Regions from separate parts of the Diaphorobacter sp. J5-51 genome, predicted to be linked through region 2. Evidence: predicted binding sites of a transcription regulator. Region 2 holds the regulator's gene; each other region holds the start of a gene.
What was found. The regulator FNR, encoded in region 2, switches genes on or off when oxygen is low (the NO sensors DNR and NnrR bind a similar motif). The targets are predictions, from matches to a motif close to TTGATNNNNATCAA.

Region 1 (6,036 bases), on a different contig from region 2:
ACCCCGCGGGGCGGGCCTCGCCGAAGTGGAATACCCCTGGGTCTGTCACAGGATCGACATCCACCGGAATCACGCTCTTGGGCGGGTAGCGCCCCTCCAGCAGCAGCTTGGACAGCGGGTTCTCGATGCGCTGCTGGATGGCCCGCTTGAGCGGACGCGCCCCGAACACCGGGTCGAACCCCACCTTGGCCAGTTCGCCCATCGCGGCCGGCGACACCTGCAGGGCCAGGTCCATTTTGGCCAGCCGCGCCTCCAGCAGACGCAACTGAATGCGTGCAATCGCTTCGATGTGCTTGGCATCCAGCCCGTGGAACACCACCGTCTCGTCGATGCGGTTGAGGAATTCGGGACGGAAATGGCCCTTGAGTTCCCCCCACACGGCTTCCTTGATGTCCTCGGCATCCTGGCCCACCATGGCCTGGATCAGGTGCGAGCCAATGTTGCTGGTCATCACGATCACCGTGTTCTTGAAGTCCACGGTGCGGCCCTGGCCATCGGTCAGGCGGCCGTCGTCCAGCACCTGGAGCAGCACGTTGAACACGTCGGGGTGTGCCTTTTCCACCTCATCCAGCAGCAGCACACTGTAGGGCTTGCGGCGCACAGCCTCGGTCAGGTAGCCGCCCTCTTCATAGCCCACATAGCCGGGAGGCGCGCCAATCAAGCGTGCCACGCTATGCTTTTCCATGAACTCGCTCATGTCGATGCGCACCAGATGCTCTTCACTGTCGAACAAAAAGCCCGCCAGCGCCTTGCACAGCTCGGTCTTGCCCACGCCCGTGGGGCCCAGGAACAGGAAGCTGCCCAGCGGCCGGTTGGGGTCCGATAGGCCGGAGCGCGAGCGGCGGATGGCATTGGCCACGGCGGAGATCGCCTCGTCCTGGCCCACCACGCGCTCATGCAGCTTTTCCTCCATGTGCAGCAGCTTGTCCTTCTCGCCCTGCATCATCTTGGCCACGGGAATGCCCGTGGCGCGGCTGACCACCTCGGCGATCTCTTCGGCGCCCACCTGGGTGCGCAGCAGCTTGTGCTTGGTGCCCGTGCCGCCGGCCTCGCTGTCCTGCGCTTCCTTCAGGCGCTTTTCCAGTTCTGGCAGCGTGCCGTACTGCAGCTCGGCGACCTTGTTGAAGTCGCCCTTGCGCTTCAGGTCGTCGATCTGTGTGCGGATGGCATCGATGTCCTTGCGGATCTGCTCAGAGCCCTGCGCGCTGGCCTTCTCGGCCTTCCAGACCTCTTCCAGATCGGCGTACTCGCGCTCCACATTGCCCAACTCTTCCTCGATGAGCTGCAGGCGTTTTTGCGAGGCCTCATCGGTCTCTTTCTTCATCGCCTCGCGCTCGATCTTGAGCTGGATCATGCGGCGCTCGAGCTTGTCCATCGACTCGGGCTTGGAGTCGATCTCGATCTTGATCTTGGCCGCGGCCTCGTCGATCAGGTCGATGGCCTTGTCAGGCAAAAAACGGTCGGTGATGTAGCGGTGCGACAGCTCGGCCGCGGCCACGATGGCCGGGTCGGTGATGTCCACGCCGTGGTGCGCCTCGTAGCGCACCTGCAGGCCGCGCAGGATGGCGATGGTGTCTTCCACGCTGGGCTCGTCCACCAGCACCTTCTGAAAGCGCCGCTCCAGCGCCGCATCCTTCTCGATGTACTTGCGGTACTCGTCCAGCGTGGTCGCGCCGATACAGTGCAGCTCGCCGCGCGCCAGTGCGGGTTTCAGCATGTTGCCCGCGTCCATGGCGCCTTCGGCCTTGCCGGCGCCGACCATGGTGTGGATCTCGTCGATGAAGAGGATGATGCGGCCTTCCTCGTGCGCCACTTCCTTCAGCACGGACTTCAGGCGCTCCTCGAACTCGCCACGGTACTTGGCACCCGCCAGCAGGCCGGCCATGTCCAGCACCAGCACGCGCTTGTTCTTCAGCGTCTCGGGCACCTCGCCCTCGACGATGCGCTGGGCCAGCCCCTCGACGATGGCGGTCTTGCCCACGCCGGGCTCGCCGATCAGCACGGGGTTGTTCTTGCTGCGCCGCTGCAGCACCTGGATGGCGCGGCGGATCTCGTCGTCGCGGCCGATCACCGGGTCCAGCTTGCCCTGGCGGGCGCGCTCGGTCAGGTCCAGCGTGTATTTCTTCAGCGCCTCGCGCTGGCCCTCGGCTTCGGCGCTGTCCACCTTCTGGCCGCCGCGCACGGCGTCGATGGCCGCCTCCAGGCTCTTGCGGGTCACGCCGTTGTCCTTGGCCAGCTGCGCGGCCTCGCCCTTGCTGTCGACCAGCGCCAGCAAAAACAATTCGCTGGCGATGAACTGGTCGCCGCGCTTGATGGCTTCCTTCTCGGTGGCCTGCAGCACACGGCCCAGCTCGGGGCTGCCCTGCACCTGGTCCTGGCCCTGCACCTGGGGCAGGCGCTTGACGGCGGCCTCGGCCGCGGCCAGCAGGCCCGGCACATTGGCGCCGGCACGCTGCAGCAGCGCGCGCGGGCCTTCATCCTGGCGCAGCATGGCCACCAGCATGTGCACGGGCTCTATGTAGGCGTTGTCATGTCCCAGGGCCAGCGACTGCGCATCGGACAGCGCTTCTTGGAACTTCGTGGTGAATTTATCGAGACGCATGTGAAACCTCCAACTTGTCGCTAGCTAGGGCTCCGGGGCCTCGATTTCAAGCCGCCGGACGATAAAAGTCAGCCCGCCTGCGGCGGCGCGGCGATGCCCCAGCGCGCCAGCGCCGCATCGTCGCTCACGCGCGCATCCACCCAGCGCGCACCCTCCGGCGTCTGCTCCTTCTTCCAGAACGGCGCCTGGGTCTTGAGGTAGTCCATGACGAACTCGCAGGCCTGAAAGCTCTCGCCGCGGTGCGCCGAGGTCACGGCCACCATCACGATCTGGTCCATGGGCGCGAGCAGCCCCACGCGGTGGATCACGCGCACGCCATAGAGGTCAAAACGTGCAAACGCCGCATCCACCATGGCATCGATGGATTTCTCGGTCATGCCCGGGTAGTGCTCCAGCTCCATGGAGGCCACGCTGTCCCCTTCGTTGCGGTCGCGCACCGTGCCCACGAAGCAGCACACCGCCCCCACGCGCGCGTCCCGCGCACGCAGCGCCGCCAGCTCGGTGGAAACGTCGAAGTCATGGGTCTGGATGGAAACGCGGTGCATGGCAGTGGTCAGCGGCAGAATTGCGGAATTGACGGCACTTTAACGCCCACCCCACACTTGCACACCATGGCCCTGCAGACCATCACCACCGACGACTACCTGCTCTACCCCTCGCCGCGCAATGCGCACCGTGTGGTGTTTGAGTTCCAGACTTTCGTGCCCCACCCCTATGCCTTGGTCGATCTGCCCAGCTTCGACCTGGCGGGCCGCTACAGCCTGTTCTCCGCCCACCGCAAGGCTGACGCGAAGATGGGCCAGCTCGTGACCTTCGAGCTGGAAGGCGACCAGCAGCGCTTTGAGCGCCTGTTCGTGCCTGATTGAAGGTACTTGACGACAATAGTGGGGTATACCCGGATTTTTGACTTGTCTCAAAGGGGCTTCCGCCGGGCTGCGCTGCAATGGCTCCATCACATAACGACGGAGGAAAAACGCCATGCAACTGCTCAAGCAACTCTTCACCACCGAGGTGGGCCTGTTCAGCGCCATAGGCATCGGTTTCATGCTGTGCATGGGGGGCTTCTTCGTCTGGCTGTTCACGCGCAACGATGCGCCCCCGGCACAGCAAAAGCGCTGATCCACTCCATACCCGCGCAGGTGCTGTCTCCACCAGGAGCGGCGCCTGTGTTTTTTCGCCGTGCCAGACAATAGGCAGATGCACGACGACAACCAGATCCTGGTCCCGCCCTCCTTCATCGCGCTGTACAGCGACACACGCGCACGCCTGCAGGCGCCTGCCGCCGAGGTGCGGGCGCGCTACGAGTGGTGCGAGGACCTGGCCTGCCACTTGGTGGAACAGGCGCAGCAGCTGTACCACGGCGGTGCGCGGTCGGAAGAAGGGGTGCTGCTGGGCATCCACGCCGGCCTGGCCGGTCCGGACGCGGGCGTGACCCCGGCCGAGGCGCGCTGGATCACGCTGCGCCTGGCCGAGTTGCTGGGGTGGCGCAGCCCCGAGCTGCCCGCCCAGGCGGTGCGGCAGCCTTGAAGGCCGTCAACCGCCCGTGACGGGCGGAAAGAACGCCGCCTCGGCGCCTGCCGCCAGCGGCGTGGCGTCATGCGCCATGGTCTGGTCGAGGGCCACGCGCACGGCGCGCCCGCGCGAGAGGCAGGTGGCCCAGGGCTCGCCACGGGCGATGAGTTCATCGCGCAAGGCGCCCAGCGTGGTGGCGCCGGTCTGCACCGTCTCCTGCCCCGTGCCCACGGCCTCGCGGATGGAGGCGAAGTAGCGCACCGTGATCGTGAAGGGCGTGGTCATGACAGCAACTCCGCAAATGGCAGGAAGCGCACGGTGTCGCCGCGCGCAATGGTCTGGCCGGCGGGGTTGTCCACCACGCCGTCCGCCCAGGCGGCCGAGGTAAGCACGCCCGAGCTTTGGTTGGGAAACAGCTCCAGCGTGCCATCGGCGCCCTGGCGCACGCGCAGGAATTCACGGCGTTTATCGGCCCGGGGCCAGTCGAATCCAGCCGTAGCAGCTATCGCTTTAGGAGCAACATCACGCACGCCCTGCAGGCGCAACAGGAAGGGGCGCACCAGCAGGCCGAAGGTGACGAAGCTGGACACGGGGTTGCCCGGCAGGCCCATGAAGTGTGCACTGCCGCCCGCGTGGGGAATCTGGCCGTAGGCGAAGGGCTTGCCCGGCTTCATGGCGATCTGCCAGAGCTGCAGCGTGCCCAAGCGCTCCACCGCCGGCTTGATGTGGTCTTCCTCGCCCACACTCACGCCGCCGCTGGTCAGGATCAGGTCATGTCCCTGGGCAGCCTCGCGCAGCGCGGCCACGGTGGCCTCGCGCCGGTCGGGCACTATCCCTAAGTCGCTCACCTCGCAGCCCAGGCGCAGCAGCATGGCGCGCAGGAAGAAACGGTTGCTGTTGTAGATGGCGCCGGGCTTCATCTGCGCGGGCGGCACATCACCCGGCATGACGAGTTCGTCGCCCGTGGAAAAAAGCGCCACGCGGGGCCGGCGCGCCACCTGCAGGGTGCCCAAGCCGATACTGGCAGCCAGGCCCAGCTCTGCGGGGGTGAGGCGCGTGCCAGCGGCCAGCACCTCAGCACCCCGGGTGATGTCCTCGCCCGCGCGCCGAATCCACTGACCCTGGGCCGGTACGGCATTCACGCGCACGCGATCCCCGTCGAGCGCCTCGCAGTCTTCCTGCATCACGATGGCATCGGCCCCCTCGGGCACCGGCGCGCCCGTGAAGATGCGCGCCGCCGTACCCGCCGCCAGCGGCACGCCGAAGGCGCCCGCGGGAATACGCTGCGCCACCGGCAACTCCACCCCCGCTGCCGGCACGTCGGCGCAGCGCACGGCGTAGCCGTCCATCGAGCTGTTGTCGTTGGGCGGCACCTGCAGCGGCGAGGTGGCGGCCTGCGCGAGCACGCGACCGTCGGCGTCGAAGGTGTTGACGGTGTCGGTGCCTGCCAGCGGGGCGGCCTGCGCCAGCAGTTCGGCCAGGGCTTCGTCCAGTGGCTTGAGGGGTGCACGCGCTTGGGGTTTCATTCGCAGGCCTCCGCCCGGTCGGGCACATAGTCAAAACGCGCGCCCTGCGCCAGCAGCCATTGCACCACGGCGTGAGGGTCGTCCAGGTTGAGCACCGGCAGCGCGGTGGGCACCGGCGGCAGCGGCGCGTCGGTGGCCACGGCGACGATGCAGGGATCGTGCGGATAGAGAGCGGGCCGTTCGCGGTAATCGGGTGATGCGGCGCGCCAGATCTCGATCTTGGGCAGGTCGCTTTCCTTGAAGCCTTCCACCAGCACCCAGTCCACGCGCGGATCCAGCTCGGCCAGCAGTTCGTGCACGCTGGGCGTGTGCTCCTGCTCGAATTCGCGCATCAGCGCCATGCGCCGGTCGGAGGCCACGGCCACTTCGTAGGCGCCGGCCTCGCGGTGGCGCCAG
Region 2 (6,036 bases):
ATGAAGCAGATCGAGGTACAGATCCTCCAGCAAAGCTATCTCCTGGCCTGCCCGGACGGCCAGGAGTCGCGCCTGCTGGAGGCGGTCGAGCGCGTGGATACCGCCATGACGCGCATCCGTGACGCGGGCAAAGTACGCGCGCGCGAGCGCATCGCCGTGCTGGCGGCCCTCAACCTGGCTTTCGAGATCGCCGACCGCGAAGCCGCCGATTTGGCAGCCGCCTCAGCCCCTGCGCGCATGGCCCCCACCCCGGTCGCGCCGCACGTGCACGACAGCGATGAGCGCGTGCAGCAGTTGCTCCTGCGCCTGGACGAGGCGCTGGGCGAGGATGGGCGCCTCCTATAACCATTACGGCAAAAGCCTGGCCCCTGGCCGCACACGGGCAGCCCACTACAATGAACATGTCTGCGGTGCTGCCGGGCTTTATATTTCCTTGAACCAATGCTCATTGAGCACGGGCTTGGTACATCGCCCGGTGAGCGTGATCATCTCGCGTCAGATGAACCCAACGCCTGGCTGCCCTCGCCCACCTGAACCCCCGGTTCAGGATGCCGGTCCGGCGGCATTCGCAGACACCTTTTCTCCGGTAATCGCTTGCGCCCTCGCTCCGGGTGAGTGCCAGTGACCTCAATACCTGCTCAGAAAATCCGGCGCTCCGCGGCCAGCGCGCGCAACCCACCCATCTGCAAGGCACAGAGCAGACCTTGGTAGTCGTCGCACCGATGGCAAATATCCTGGCGTGGTTCGGGCGTTTCCCAGTCCTTCGGCAATCACGCCGACACGCAGCGCGCCCTCATACGCACGATGGCGCATCCAGTAAGGCAGCGATGCGTAGCTGGATTTCTCCACGTCGATGAGAACAGACTCGTCACTTCCGCTGGTAGAGATCTGACAGCGATACGTCACGCCTGAGCGTCTCGGTTTGCACCATTCGCTTGCCACGGCATGCTTCGCAGAGCCGCTGTGGTTCCAAAAAACGCTGTTTTCAGGGCACGCACCACGGCGCCGGCTGCCCATGGACAACCTCCATCCATAGCGCCCATGCACCCAGGGAAAAAAGCACGCCACCTGCCAGCCGAGACACCCACGCCCCACCCTTCACGCCGATCCAAGCGCGAATGCGGCCAAATGTCCACGGTCCCAGCACCAGCCATACACCGCTTCCCACGCCAAACAGGACCATGCACAAGGCTCCGCGGAGCACGCTTCCGCTGAGTGCGGCAGTCAACAGTGCGGTATACAGCAGGCCGCATGGCAGGAGCGCCCAGGCCACACCCGCGGTCAGGAGCCCGCCAGGCCGAGAGACCAAGGGCTTGACCTTCGCCCAGGCAGCACGCCCCGCCCGCTCAACCCACAACGGCTGCTGCGCTTGCACCATCATCATCCCGCCCCACGCGAGGATGAGCACGTGCATCAGCGTCCAAAGGGGGCGCAATGCCGAGGTGCTTTGCCCCAGCCATGCGAGTTGCTCCATGGCCAGCGCAACCACCGCCCCTGCGGCGCCGTAACCGATCAGGCGCCCCACGTGAAACTGCGCTACCCGTTGGAAGATTCCGCGACGGGACGCCCATTGAATGGTGTGGGTGGCGTCCGGCGTGCCACCCAGCCCCGTAAGCGCCGCGCAGGGAACAGAACACATCGCCAAACAGTGTGCCCCTCCCATCAACCCCATCAGGAAGGCCGTCGTGGCCAGCGTCCACAGCATGGGTCAAATAATCCGGGAAAAGCGAGCGCGGTTGCGGTCAGCCTGTAGATACTTGTCGAACACCATGGCCACGCCGCGCACGAAATACCACCCCATGGGCGTAACTTCAACGCCCTCATCACTGATTTTCACCAAGCCCTGAGCCGCCATTTCTTGCAGTTGCTGTAATTCCGCATCGAAATAACTGCGGAAATCAATCAGCCAAGACTGTTCCAACGGCTCAAACAGCAACTCACCTTGGCACATCAACGCCATGATGACTGCGCGACGCACCAAGTCGTCCTTGGTCAACGCCAGCCCGCGCACCACAGGCAAATGCCCCTGGTTAATGCAGTCGTAATACTCGTCCAGCGTTTTCACGTTTTGGCTGTAAGTAGCGCCCACGCGCCCGATGGCAGAAACGCCCAGACCAATCAGGTCGCAATCGGGCTGCGTGCTATAGCCTTGGAAGTTGCGGTGCAGCCTGCCTTGCCGCTTGGCCACCGCCAGCGCATCGTCTGGCAGCGCAAAATGGTCCATGCCCACGTAGACGTAGCCGGCTTCTTGGAACACATCAAGTGACCGGGCCAACATGGACACCTTGGCCGAAGCCATGGGCAACTCGGCCGTGATGATGCGTCGCTGCGATTTGAAGCGTTCTGGCAAGTGAGCGTACGCATACAGCGCGATCCGGTCTGGCCGCAGCTCGGCTACCTGCTCCAAGGTGCGATCAAACGACTCCGGTGTCTGGCGCGGCAGCCCGTAGATCAAATCCACGTTCACCGATTCAAACCCGAGCTTCCGAGCCGCATCGACCAACGCGAACACCTTTTCGGCAGGCTGAATGCGGTGCACGGCCTTTTGTACTTCAGGGTCGAAATCCTGCACGCCAAAGCTCAGGCGATTGAAACCCAGCTCCGCCAACAATCCCAGCCGCGCTTCATCCACGGTCCGAGGGTCCACTTCTATGGAGTACTCCCCCCCCGGAACGAGGACGAAACTGCGCCTCAGCATGCCCATCAGTTCGCGCAAACCGTCATCCGTCAGAAAAGTAGGCGTGCCTCCGCCGAAATGCAGCTGGCTCACATGCTGACCCACACCGCAGTGCGCCGTATGCAGGTCGATTTCACGGCTGAGGTAACGCAAGTAGACCTCTGCCCGCTCTGGATGCCGAGTAATGATCTTGTTACACGCGCAGTAATAGCACAGCGATTCACAAAACGGGATGTGGACATAAAGCGACAAAGGCATCGCCTTGGCTACCGAACCCACGCGACGCTGCTGCAGCGCAAGAATGTATTCCCGCTCTCCAAAGGCTTCGACAAAGCGATCAGCAGTCGGATAAGAGGTGTAGCGCGGCCCTGGAACGTCAAAGCGACGCAGGAGCTCTGTTGTAACAACGGTCATGACGGGATTCCTTGCACTTTCACATCACTGTGCCGTAGAGTCCCCCATGAGTCCTTGACGTTGATCAAGCGCCCATAAGGTCCTTGTGGCGACAATTTGACTTCGGCTCAAAGTCGTCCAACGGCCTACGGCATTCCATGTCTCCCAGCCGTTCAGAGGTAAGCTCAAGCCATGAACAGGGTTCCCATGCATACGAATCTCCAGACCATCAAAGTTGCCTGCTCAAACTGCAATCTGCGTGAGCTGTGCATGCCCGTGGGTCTGGACGACCAGCAACTCAAGCGCATCGATGACATTGTTGCTGTACGACGCAAGATCAAGCGTGGCGGCACGCTTTTCCGGAACGGTGAACCCTTCACATCCCTTTTTGCCATCCGCACCGGATTCTTCAAGACCTGTGTCGCCACCGAAGACGGTCGCGACCAAGTGACGGGTTTTCAAATGGCGGGCGAGATCATCGGCCTGGATGGCATCGTGAGCGACCGTCACACTTGCGATGCGGTAGCGCTTGAAGACGCCGAAGTATGCGTCATGCCTTTCGATCGTATTGAAGAGTTGTCGCGCGAAGTAACGGCACTACAGCACCATGTGCACAAGATCATGAGCCGCGAGATTGTTCGCGAGCATGGGGTCATGCTGTTGCTGGGGAGTATGCGTGCCGAGGAACGCCTTGCCGCATTCCTGTTGAATCTCGTACAACGCTTGCATGCCCGGGGTTTCTCACAATCCGAATTGGTGCTGCGCATGACACGCGAAGAGATCGGCAGCTACCTGGGATTGAAACTGGAAACCGTCAGCCGCACGTTTTCCAAGTTCGTGGAAGAAGGCATTGTCGAAGTCAAGCAGCGCCACGTGCGCATACTGGATACGGATGCGCTCAAGGGCATCGTGAACAGCCAGCAGGCCTGCCACTAAGGCAGACTCAGGGACAGGCTCAGGGACAGGCTCAGGGACAGGCTCAGGCGGTCGGGTCGTCGTCGCCCGGCACCTGGTCGCGGTTCAGCTCCCGCGACGACATCGCCAGCAGCGCGGTCAGCGCGCCAGAGCCCATGGACACCGCCCAGAACACAAAGAACGCCACGGTATAGACGCCCAGGCGCGACAGCGCCAGCGGCTGGCCAAACCAGTGCAGGTCCTCCGGGTCCACCATGGCAAACACCAGCATCTCCAGCACGCACGCCGTCAAAAAGGCGGGCCAGACAATCCACATCAGTCGTTGCGTCCACATGCTTGCGGTCTCCTGCCGGGGGCGCGCTCAGCGCGGCTGGTCCTGCACGGGCGTGGCCGCGTGGTTGCGGCCCTTCATGGCCGGGGCCAGGCTTTTTTCGGGGTTTTCGAGCGTCTTGTTGATCTCGATACCCTGGCGGTAATAGTCCTCGGCCACCACCGGGTCGGGCCGCGACACGGCCAGCCACAGGGTGACAAAGCCCGCAATGATGACGATGACCGGCCCGGCAATGACGAGCCAGACATGGCCAAACTTCCACCACGGCTCAGGCGTGGTCTCCAGAGTAGGGCTTGCAGGCATGGCGGGGTGAACTCCTGGTAATCAGTGGCAAAAAAAACAGGCTCAGCGCGGCACCAGGAACACGGACTTTTCCGTCACATGGGCGGCGCTGCCCAGGGCCTGCACATCAAACTGCACCGCGTGCGAGCCCGGCGGCACCGTGCCATACGGTATCTGCAGCCGCACCGCCACCCAGCGGGACTCGGCGGCGGCAATCTCGACCTCGGCGTCCGAGGCCACAGCGAGCCCCTCAAGCCCGCGTGCGCTGATGCGGTAGCGCTGGGGGCCTTCGGTGGCATTCATGATCTGCAGCCGGTAAATGTTCTCCAGCTTGCCACCTGCCACGATGCGCGAGAGCGCAGCGCGGTCCCGCACCACGTCCACCTTCAGCGGTGTGCGCGTGACCAGGCTGGCCAGCATGGCCACGCACAGCGCCACCAGCACGGCGGTGTAGATCAGCACGCGGGGCCGCAGCACGCGCCGCAGCATCTGCGACTGGCTCCAGCGCTTGGCCACACCGTTCTGCGTAGAAAAACGGATCAGCCCGCGCGGGTACTGCATCTTGTCCATCACGGTGTTGCAGGCATCCACGCACAGGCCGCAGCCAATGCACTCGTACTGCAGGCCATCGCGGATGTCGATGCCCACGGGGCAGACCTGCACGCACAGCGTGCAGTCGATGCAGTCGCCCAGCCCCTGGGCCTTGTAGTCGATGTCCTTCTTGCGCGGGGCTCGGGGCTCGCCGCGCTCGGGGTCGTAGCTGACGATCAGGGTGTCGCGGTCGAACATGGCGCTTTGAAAGCGCGCATAGGGGCACATGTGCTTGCAGACCTGCTCACGCATGTAGCCCGCGTTGCCGTAAGTGGCAAAGCCGTAGAACAGCACCCAGAAGATCTGCCAGCCGCCCTGCAAGGCCAGCAGCTCGGCGCCCAGCTCGCGGATGGGCACGAAGTAGCCCACGAAGGTGAAGCCCGTCCACAGCGCCACCGCAATCCACACCACCTGCTTGAGGAATTTCTTGCGGATTTTTTCAAAGGTCCAGGGGCCATGGTCCAGGCGCAGGCGGGCACTGCGATCGCCTTCGATCTTGTGCTCGATCCACATGAACATTTCGGTATAGACCGTTTGCGGGCAGGTAAAGCCGCACCACAGCCGCCCTGCCACCGCCGTGAACAGGAACAACGCCAGCGCCGAGATGATGAGCAGGCCCGTGAGGTAGATGAAATCCTGCGGGTAAAGAACCAGCCCGAAGATGTAAAACCGCCGCGCACCCAGGTCAAAAAGGACCATCTGGCGCTGCCCCCATTCCAGCCATGGCAGGCCATAAAAGACCAGCTGCGTGAGGAACACCATGGCCCAGCGCCAGCGCGAGAGCAGGCCGCTGATGGAGCGCGGGTAGATCTTTTTCTGCGCCTCGTACAGCGACACCATCTCCGCC
Region 3 (6,036 bases), on a different contig from region 2:
GACGTAGGCAAAGCGCTCGTCACGCGAGAACACCACCGAGGCGTGCGACAGGTCGCCCAGGCCGGTAACGCGGCCCACGGCTTCGCGCCGGCTGGTGTTGATCAGGGTGAGTGCGCCCTTGGCGCGCTCGATGACCACGCCCAGATCGCCCGTGCCCTGCAGCGTGGCTGCAGGAGCGGCGGAGGTGGAGGTGGTGGAAGAGGGAGCCGCACAGCCCGTGGCAATCAGGGGTGCACTGGCGGTAAGGGAGAGCAGGGCACGCCGTTTCATGGGGCGGACCTCCTGTTTTCTTCGGGGAACCCATTGGCCAGCTGTTCGGCGATCCACAGGGCCTCGCTTCCCTGCAGCATGGCGCTCCAGGGCGGCATGGGTGTTCCGGGGATGCCGTGGGTGATGACGGCAGCCAAATACTCGGGCGGCTTGCCGGCCAGGGCCTCGCGGGTGAGCGCGGGACCCAGGCCGCCCGTCAGGCGCATGCCATGGCACGAACCGCAGTCCTGCCGCACCATGCGCACGAGCTGGGCGGCTCGGTCAGGGTCGGGCGTGCCCTGTGCGCCGGCCGCCGAAGCGGCCAATGCCAGGGCCAGGGACAGGAACGCGGTGCGTGACATGGCTGGCCTTCGAAGTGCGTCAATAGACGTCGTGCTGGGTGTTGTACACGTTGAAGTGGCCGGTCGGCGTGATCAGGCGCGGGTCCTTGATCACGGACTTCAGCTTGAGCGTCTTGTCGTCCACGACGACCAGCGCACTTTGCTTGTCCTTGGCCGACCACACGGCGAACCACACTTCGTCACCTGCCTTGTTGTATTCAGGCTGGGTCACGCGCTTGGCGCCGCCGTCATCGGGCAGACCTGCCCATTCGGCGATCGGCAGCGTGACGTAGCCCTTGTCCAGGTTGTTGATGTCGAACACCACCACGGCTTGCGAAACCTTGGGATCAGGATTCAGCGGTGCGTCGGACCACAGGTGCTTGGACTTGGGATGGGTCTTGATGAACAGCGCTCCGCCGCCCGGGCCCTTGAGCTTGGCCACTTCCTTGAAGGCGTATTGCTTGTTCTTCTGCGGGTCGGTGCCGATCAGCGAGATGGTCTCGTCGCCCAGGTGACCCGTGGCCCACACCGGACCGTACTTGGGGTGCGTGAAGTTGGCGCCGCGGCCGGGGTGGGGGATCTTGCCCACTTCGGTCAGACCGGCCAGCTTGCCGTCCTTGGCGTCGATCGCAGCAATCTTGTTGCTGTTGTTGGCAGCCACCATGAAGTAGCGCTTGGATGCATCCCAGCCACCGTCATGCAGGAAGGGAGCCGAGCCGATCTCGGTGGTCTTCAGCGCATTCAGGTTGGAGTAGTCCACCATCATCGTCTTGCCGGTTTCCTTCACGTTCACCAGGAACTCGGGCTTGTAGTGCGATGCCACGATGGAAGCCACGCGCGGCTCGGGGTGGTATTCCTGCGTGCCGACGACCATGCCGCGGGTGGACACGATCTTCAGGGGCTCCAGGGTGTTGCCGTCCATGATGGTGTACTGGGGAGGCCAGTATGCACCGGCGATCGCCAGCTTGTCCTCATAGCCCTTGAACTTGGAGGTGTCCACCGAGCGTGCTTCCAGGCCCACGCGGATTTCAGCCACGTTGTCGGGCTTTTCCATCCACAGGTCGATCATGTTGATCTTGGCATCGCGGCCGATCACGAACAGATAACGCCCCGAAGCCGACATGCGCGAGATGTGCACCGCGTAGCCGGTCTTGACGATGTTGATGATCTGCTTGGTGTCGCCGTCGATCAGCGCCACTTCGCCCGTGTCGCGCAGCGTGGTGGAGAAGATGTTGTCCAAGTTGTACTTGTTCATCTTCTTCTTGGGACGCTGGTCTGGCGGCACGATGACCTTCCAGGTGTTCTTGGCGTCGGCCAGGCTCCACTCGGGCGGTGTGGGAGGGTCCTGCTGGATGTACCGGGCCATCAGGTCCACGGTCGCCTCGTCGAATTCGCCGGACGTCTGCCAGTTGGGCATGCCGGCGGGCGAGCCGTAGGCGATGAAGACCTTCAGGTAGTCCGTGCCCTTGCCCAGCGTGATGTCCGGGGTGAGCGGCTTGCCGGTGGCGCCCTTGCGCAGCACGCCGTGGCAGCCCGCGCAACGCTCGAAGTAAATCTGGCGCGCGCGGTCGAACTCGGCCTGCGTCATCTTGGGTGCCTTGGGGTTCGTGCTCTGGTACATGGGCACTTCCGCCAGCGGCGATCCGCCTGCCTGGTAGTTTTTCTCGGCCTCCGAGACTGGCTTGGCGTCCTGCGCCATAGCGGTGGCAGACACCAGGGTGGCGGCCGCTAATGCGACCAGCCTGGCAATCCTCTTTGCTGTCATTGTGGGTCCTCTGCGTCACGGATCAGCGCTTGGGTGGGCCCTGGCGGCTGCCACGGCCACTCTCGCGAGGTCGCTGTCCATCCCCTCTTCATGCGAGTGGGAGCATCGTCGCAGCGGGTGTTGCCGCTGTCCTTGAACTGGTTCAAGGACGCAAACGGTGCAGCCTTTGAACAATGGAGCCACCCCATGATCCGCAAAGGAGAGGCCCATATGAGCTTCATTGAAGATGCGCGCTGGTTCACCGTGGCACCCGCAGCAGGAGAGTCCGGACAGCCCCCGAAGCCTGGACACGTGACGCTGGTGGGCGCAGGCCCGGGCGACCCTGAGTTGCTCACGCTGCGCGCCGTCAAGGCCCTGCGCGGCGCGCGCCTGGTGCTCTACGACCACCTGGTCGGCAAGGAGGTGCTGCGCTACGTGGCCGAGGATGCCGACCTGATCTACGTGGGCAAGCAGTCCTCGCACCATACGCTGCCGCAGGAATCGATCATCGACCTCATGGTGCGCCTGGCGCGCAGCGGGCGCAGCCTGGTGCGCCTGAAGGGCGGCGATGGCTTCATCTTCGGCCGTGGCGGCGAAGAGGTGCAGGCGCTGGCCGAGGCCGGTATCGCGTTCGACGTGGTGCCGGGCATCACGGCCGCGCAGGGGGCGGGCGCCTGCGCCGGCATCCCGCTCACGCACCGTGACCACTCCGCGACCCTGGTGTTTGCCACCGGCCACCTGCGCGGCGACAACGAAGTGGCGCTGGACTGGGAGGCGCTGGCGCGCCCGCGCCAGACCGTGGTGATCTACATGGGAATGGGCACGCTGCCGATCATCTGCCGCGAACTGGTGCGCCACGGCCTGCCGGACAGCACGCCCGCAGCGCTGGTGGAGCAAGCCTCTCTGCCCGGGCAGCGCTGCATCACCGGCACGCTGCAGGACCTGCCCGCGCTGGCGCAGCAGCACCGCGTGCGTCCGCCGGCGCTCATCATCGTGGGCGACGTGGTGGCGCTGCAGCCGCAACTCATGCAGGGCATGCTGGCGACGATGGTGTGACGGGCGCCGGGCGCCGGTAGGGCGGCGGGTAGCGCTGGTTCTGAGGCATCATGGGCGCCTCATCTGGCAAAAGCCCATGCAACAAGACATCCTCATCAACTGGTCGCCGCAGGAAACGCGCGTGGCCGTGGTCGAAAACGGCGCCGTGCAGGAACTGCACGTGGAGCGCACGCTGGAGCGGGGCCTGGTCGGCAACGTGTACCTGGGCAAGGTCTCGCGCGTGCTGCCGGGCATGCAATCGGCCTTCATCGACATCGGGCTGGAGCGTGCGGCCTTTCTGCACGTGGCGGACGTGTGGCACCGCCAGGAAGGCGGCGAGGCGCCGATGTTCGCGCGCAAGAACGAACCGCCCGTGCCCATCGAGAAGCAGGTCTTCGAGGGCCAGGCGCTCATGGTGCAGGTCATCAAGGACCCCATCGGCAGCAAGGGCGCACGCCTGTCCACGCAGATCAGCATCGCCGGGCGGCTGCTGGTCTTCCTGCCGCAGGACGACCATGTGGGCGTGTCGCAGAAGATTCCCCAGGCCGAGCGCGACGCCTTGCGCACGCGGTTGCAGAAGCTGGTGGATGACCAGGCATCGGGCAACGGTGGCGGCTTCATTTTGCGCACCAATGGTGAGGACGCCAGCGACGAAGAGCTGGCCGAAGACATCGCCTACCTGCGCAAGACCTGGGCAGGCATCCGGCAGGCAGCGCTGACGCATCCGCCCACCTCGCTGCTGTACCAGGACCTGAGCCTGCTGCAGCGTGTGCTGCGCGACCTGGCGGGCGAGCAAACGCAGAGCATCCGCATCGATTCGCGCGAGCAGTTCGTGGCGCTGAAGGCGTTCGGCAATGAATTCATGCCTGCGGCCGCCGCCAAGCTGCAGCTGTACAAGGGCGAGCGCCCCATATTCGATCTGTATTCCATCGACGAGGAGATCGCCCTGGCGCTGGGCCGGCGCGTGCAGCTCAAGTCGGGCGGCTACCTCATCGTGGACCAGACCGAGGCGCTGACCACCATCGACGTGAACACCGGCGGCTACGTGGGCGCGCGCAACTTCGACGACACCATCTTCAAGACCAACCTGGAGGCCGCGGGCGCCATCGCGCGGCAGTTGCGCCTGCGCAACCTGGGCGGCATCGTCATTGCCGACTTCATCGACATGCTGCGCGAGGACCACCAGGCCGCGGTGTTGGCGGAGTTCCGCAAGCAGCTCGCGCGCGACCGGGTCAAGACCATGGTGGGCGGTTTTTCGCAACTGGGCCTGGTGGAGATGACGCGCAAGCGCACGCGCGAATCGCTGGCGCACATGCTGTGCGAGCCGTGCCCCACGTGCCAGGGCGCGGGCCAGGTGAAGACCGCGCGCAGTGTGTGTTACGACATCCTGCGCGAGGTGCTGCGCGAGGCGCGCCAGTTCAATCCACGCGAGTTCCGCGTGGTGGCGTCCCCGCGCGTGGTGGAGCTGTTCCTGGACGAGGAGAGCCAGCACCTGGCGGGCCTGTCGGACTTCATTGGCAAGCCGATCTCCCTGCAGGCCGAAAGCGCCATGGGCCAGGCGCAGTACGACATCGTGCTGTTGTGAGTTGAGGTCAAATTGGCCTCTAGCGCTTGTGGGACGGGCGCTGGCAGCTATCAAAAACATACCAACGTCGTGAGCCAGGGTGCGCCGCGGCTATCGCCCGTGCCGGTCGACGGCGGAAAGGTCGTGGTGAATGCGGGCCCCTCTCGTGCGCCTCAGGTCTTCCGGCGTTGGCGGGCGGGCAATGGTGGCATCCGCCGTACTGCCCCACGGCTTGCTCGGGGCTGCGCGGCGCAGTGGCGCGACTTTCCGCGGCACCTGTGTGCCACATGGGGTGTCACAGATGCAGGCCCGCGCCATGCGCTACGTCGCTCGCCGTCGATTGCGTGCGCCAGGAGGCAACGCTCCTGGGTGCTATTGAATGATGAGCTGCTAGCGCTTGCTGGATAAGCGCGGGGGCCTGTTTTGGCTTAAAGCGTGCGCAGGCGTTCGATGGCCGCACGCAGCGTTTCGTCCTTCTTGGCGAAGCAAAAACGCACGACGCGCTGGTCGAAGCCGTCGCCATAGAAGGCCGACAGGGGAATGGCGGCCACGCCGATCTCGCGCGTGAGCCACTGGCAGAAGTCCGCTTCGTTCAGGTCGCTCACGGCCGAGATGTCCACGCACTGGAAGTAGCTGCCGGTGCTGGGCAGCAGCTTGAGTCGCGAGCCCTCCAGCCCCTGGCGGAACAGGTCGCGCTTGGCCTGGTAGAAGGCCGGCAGCTGCAGGTAAGGCGCGGGGTTCTGCAGATAGTCCGCGAGGCCGTACTGCATGGGTGTGTTCACGGTGAACACATTGAACTGGTGCACCTTGCGGAACTCCGCCGTCATGGCGGCGGGGGCAGCCACGGTGCCCACCTTCCAACCCGTGACGTGGAAGGTCTTGCCGAAGCTGGAGACGATGAAGGCGCGTTCCGCGAGGCCCGCGAAGCGCGCGGCGCTCTGGTGCTCGGCGCCGTCGAAGACCATGTGCTCGTACACCTCGTCGCTGATCAGGAGCACGTCCGTGGGGGCCAGCAGTTCCTCCAGCGTGCGCATGTCGTGGGCCGTCCACACGGTGGCGCTGGGGTTGTGCGGCGTGTTGATGATCAACAGACGCGTGCGCGG

Region 1: OX89_RS17915 (DUF3149 domain-containing protein) is a predicted target of FNR. The motif match lies at 3,506-3,519, and genes of this name have one in related genera.
Region 3: cobA (uroporphyrinogen-III C-methyltransferase) is a predicted target of FNR. The motif match lies at 2,488-2,501, and genes of this name have one in related genera.

What each region holds. Positions count from the first base shown of each region.
Region 1 is NZ_JSYI01000023.1:20,381-26,416, reverse strand. Features, by position in the region: gene clpB (ATP-dependent chaperone ClpB) at 1-2,602, opposite strand, end outside; gene moaE (molybdopterin synthase catalytic subunit MoaE) at 2,671-3,147, opposite strand; gene OX89_RS02690 (hypothetical protein) at 3,214-3,468, shown strand; gene OX89_RS17915 (DUF3149 domain-containing protein) at 3,581-3,721, shown strand; gene OX89_RS02685 (hypothetical protein) at 3,800-4,129, shown strand; gene moaD (molybdopterin converting factor subunit 1) at 4,136-4,399, opposite strand; gene glp (gephyrin-like molybdotransferase Glp) at 4,396-5,640, opposite strand; gene mobB (molybdopterin-guanine dinucleotide biosynthesis protein B) at 5,637-6,036, opposite strand, start outside.
Region 2 is NZ_JSYI01000085.1:24,423-30,458, reverse strand. Features, by position in the region: gene OX89_RS12105 (cell division protein ZapA) at 1-345, shown strand; gene OX89_RS12110 (hypothetical protein) at 1-4, shown strand, start outside; gene OX89_RS12100 (sulfite exporter TauE/SafE family protein) at 986-1,705, opposite strand; gene hemN (oxygen-independent coproporphyrinogen III oxidase) at 1,709-3,091, opposite strand; gene fnr (fumarate/nitrate reduction transcriptional regulator Fnr) at 3,263-4,006, shown strand; gene OX89_RS12085 (hypothetical protein) at 4,050-4,319, opposite strand; gene OX89_RS12080 (FixH family protein) at 4,347-4,619, opposite strand; gene ccoG (cytochrome c oxidase accessory protein CcoG) at 4,662-6,036, opposite strand, start outside.
Region 3 is NZ_JSYI01000121.1:1,680-7,715, reverse strand. Features, by position in the region: gene OX89_RS14740 (cytochrome D1 domain-containing protein) at 1-270, opposite strand, end outside; gene OX89_RS14735 (cytochrome c) at 267-611, opposite strand; gene OX89_RS14730 (nitrite reductase) at 631-2,355, opposite strand; gene cobA (uroporphyrinogen-III C-methyltransferase) at 2,566-3,390, shown strand; gene rng (ribonuclease G) at 3,467-4,954, shown strand; gene OX89_RS14715 (pyridoxal phosphate-dependent aminotransferase) at 5,362-6,036, opposite strand, start outside.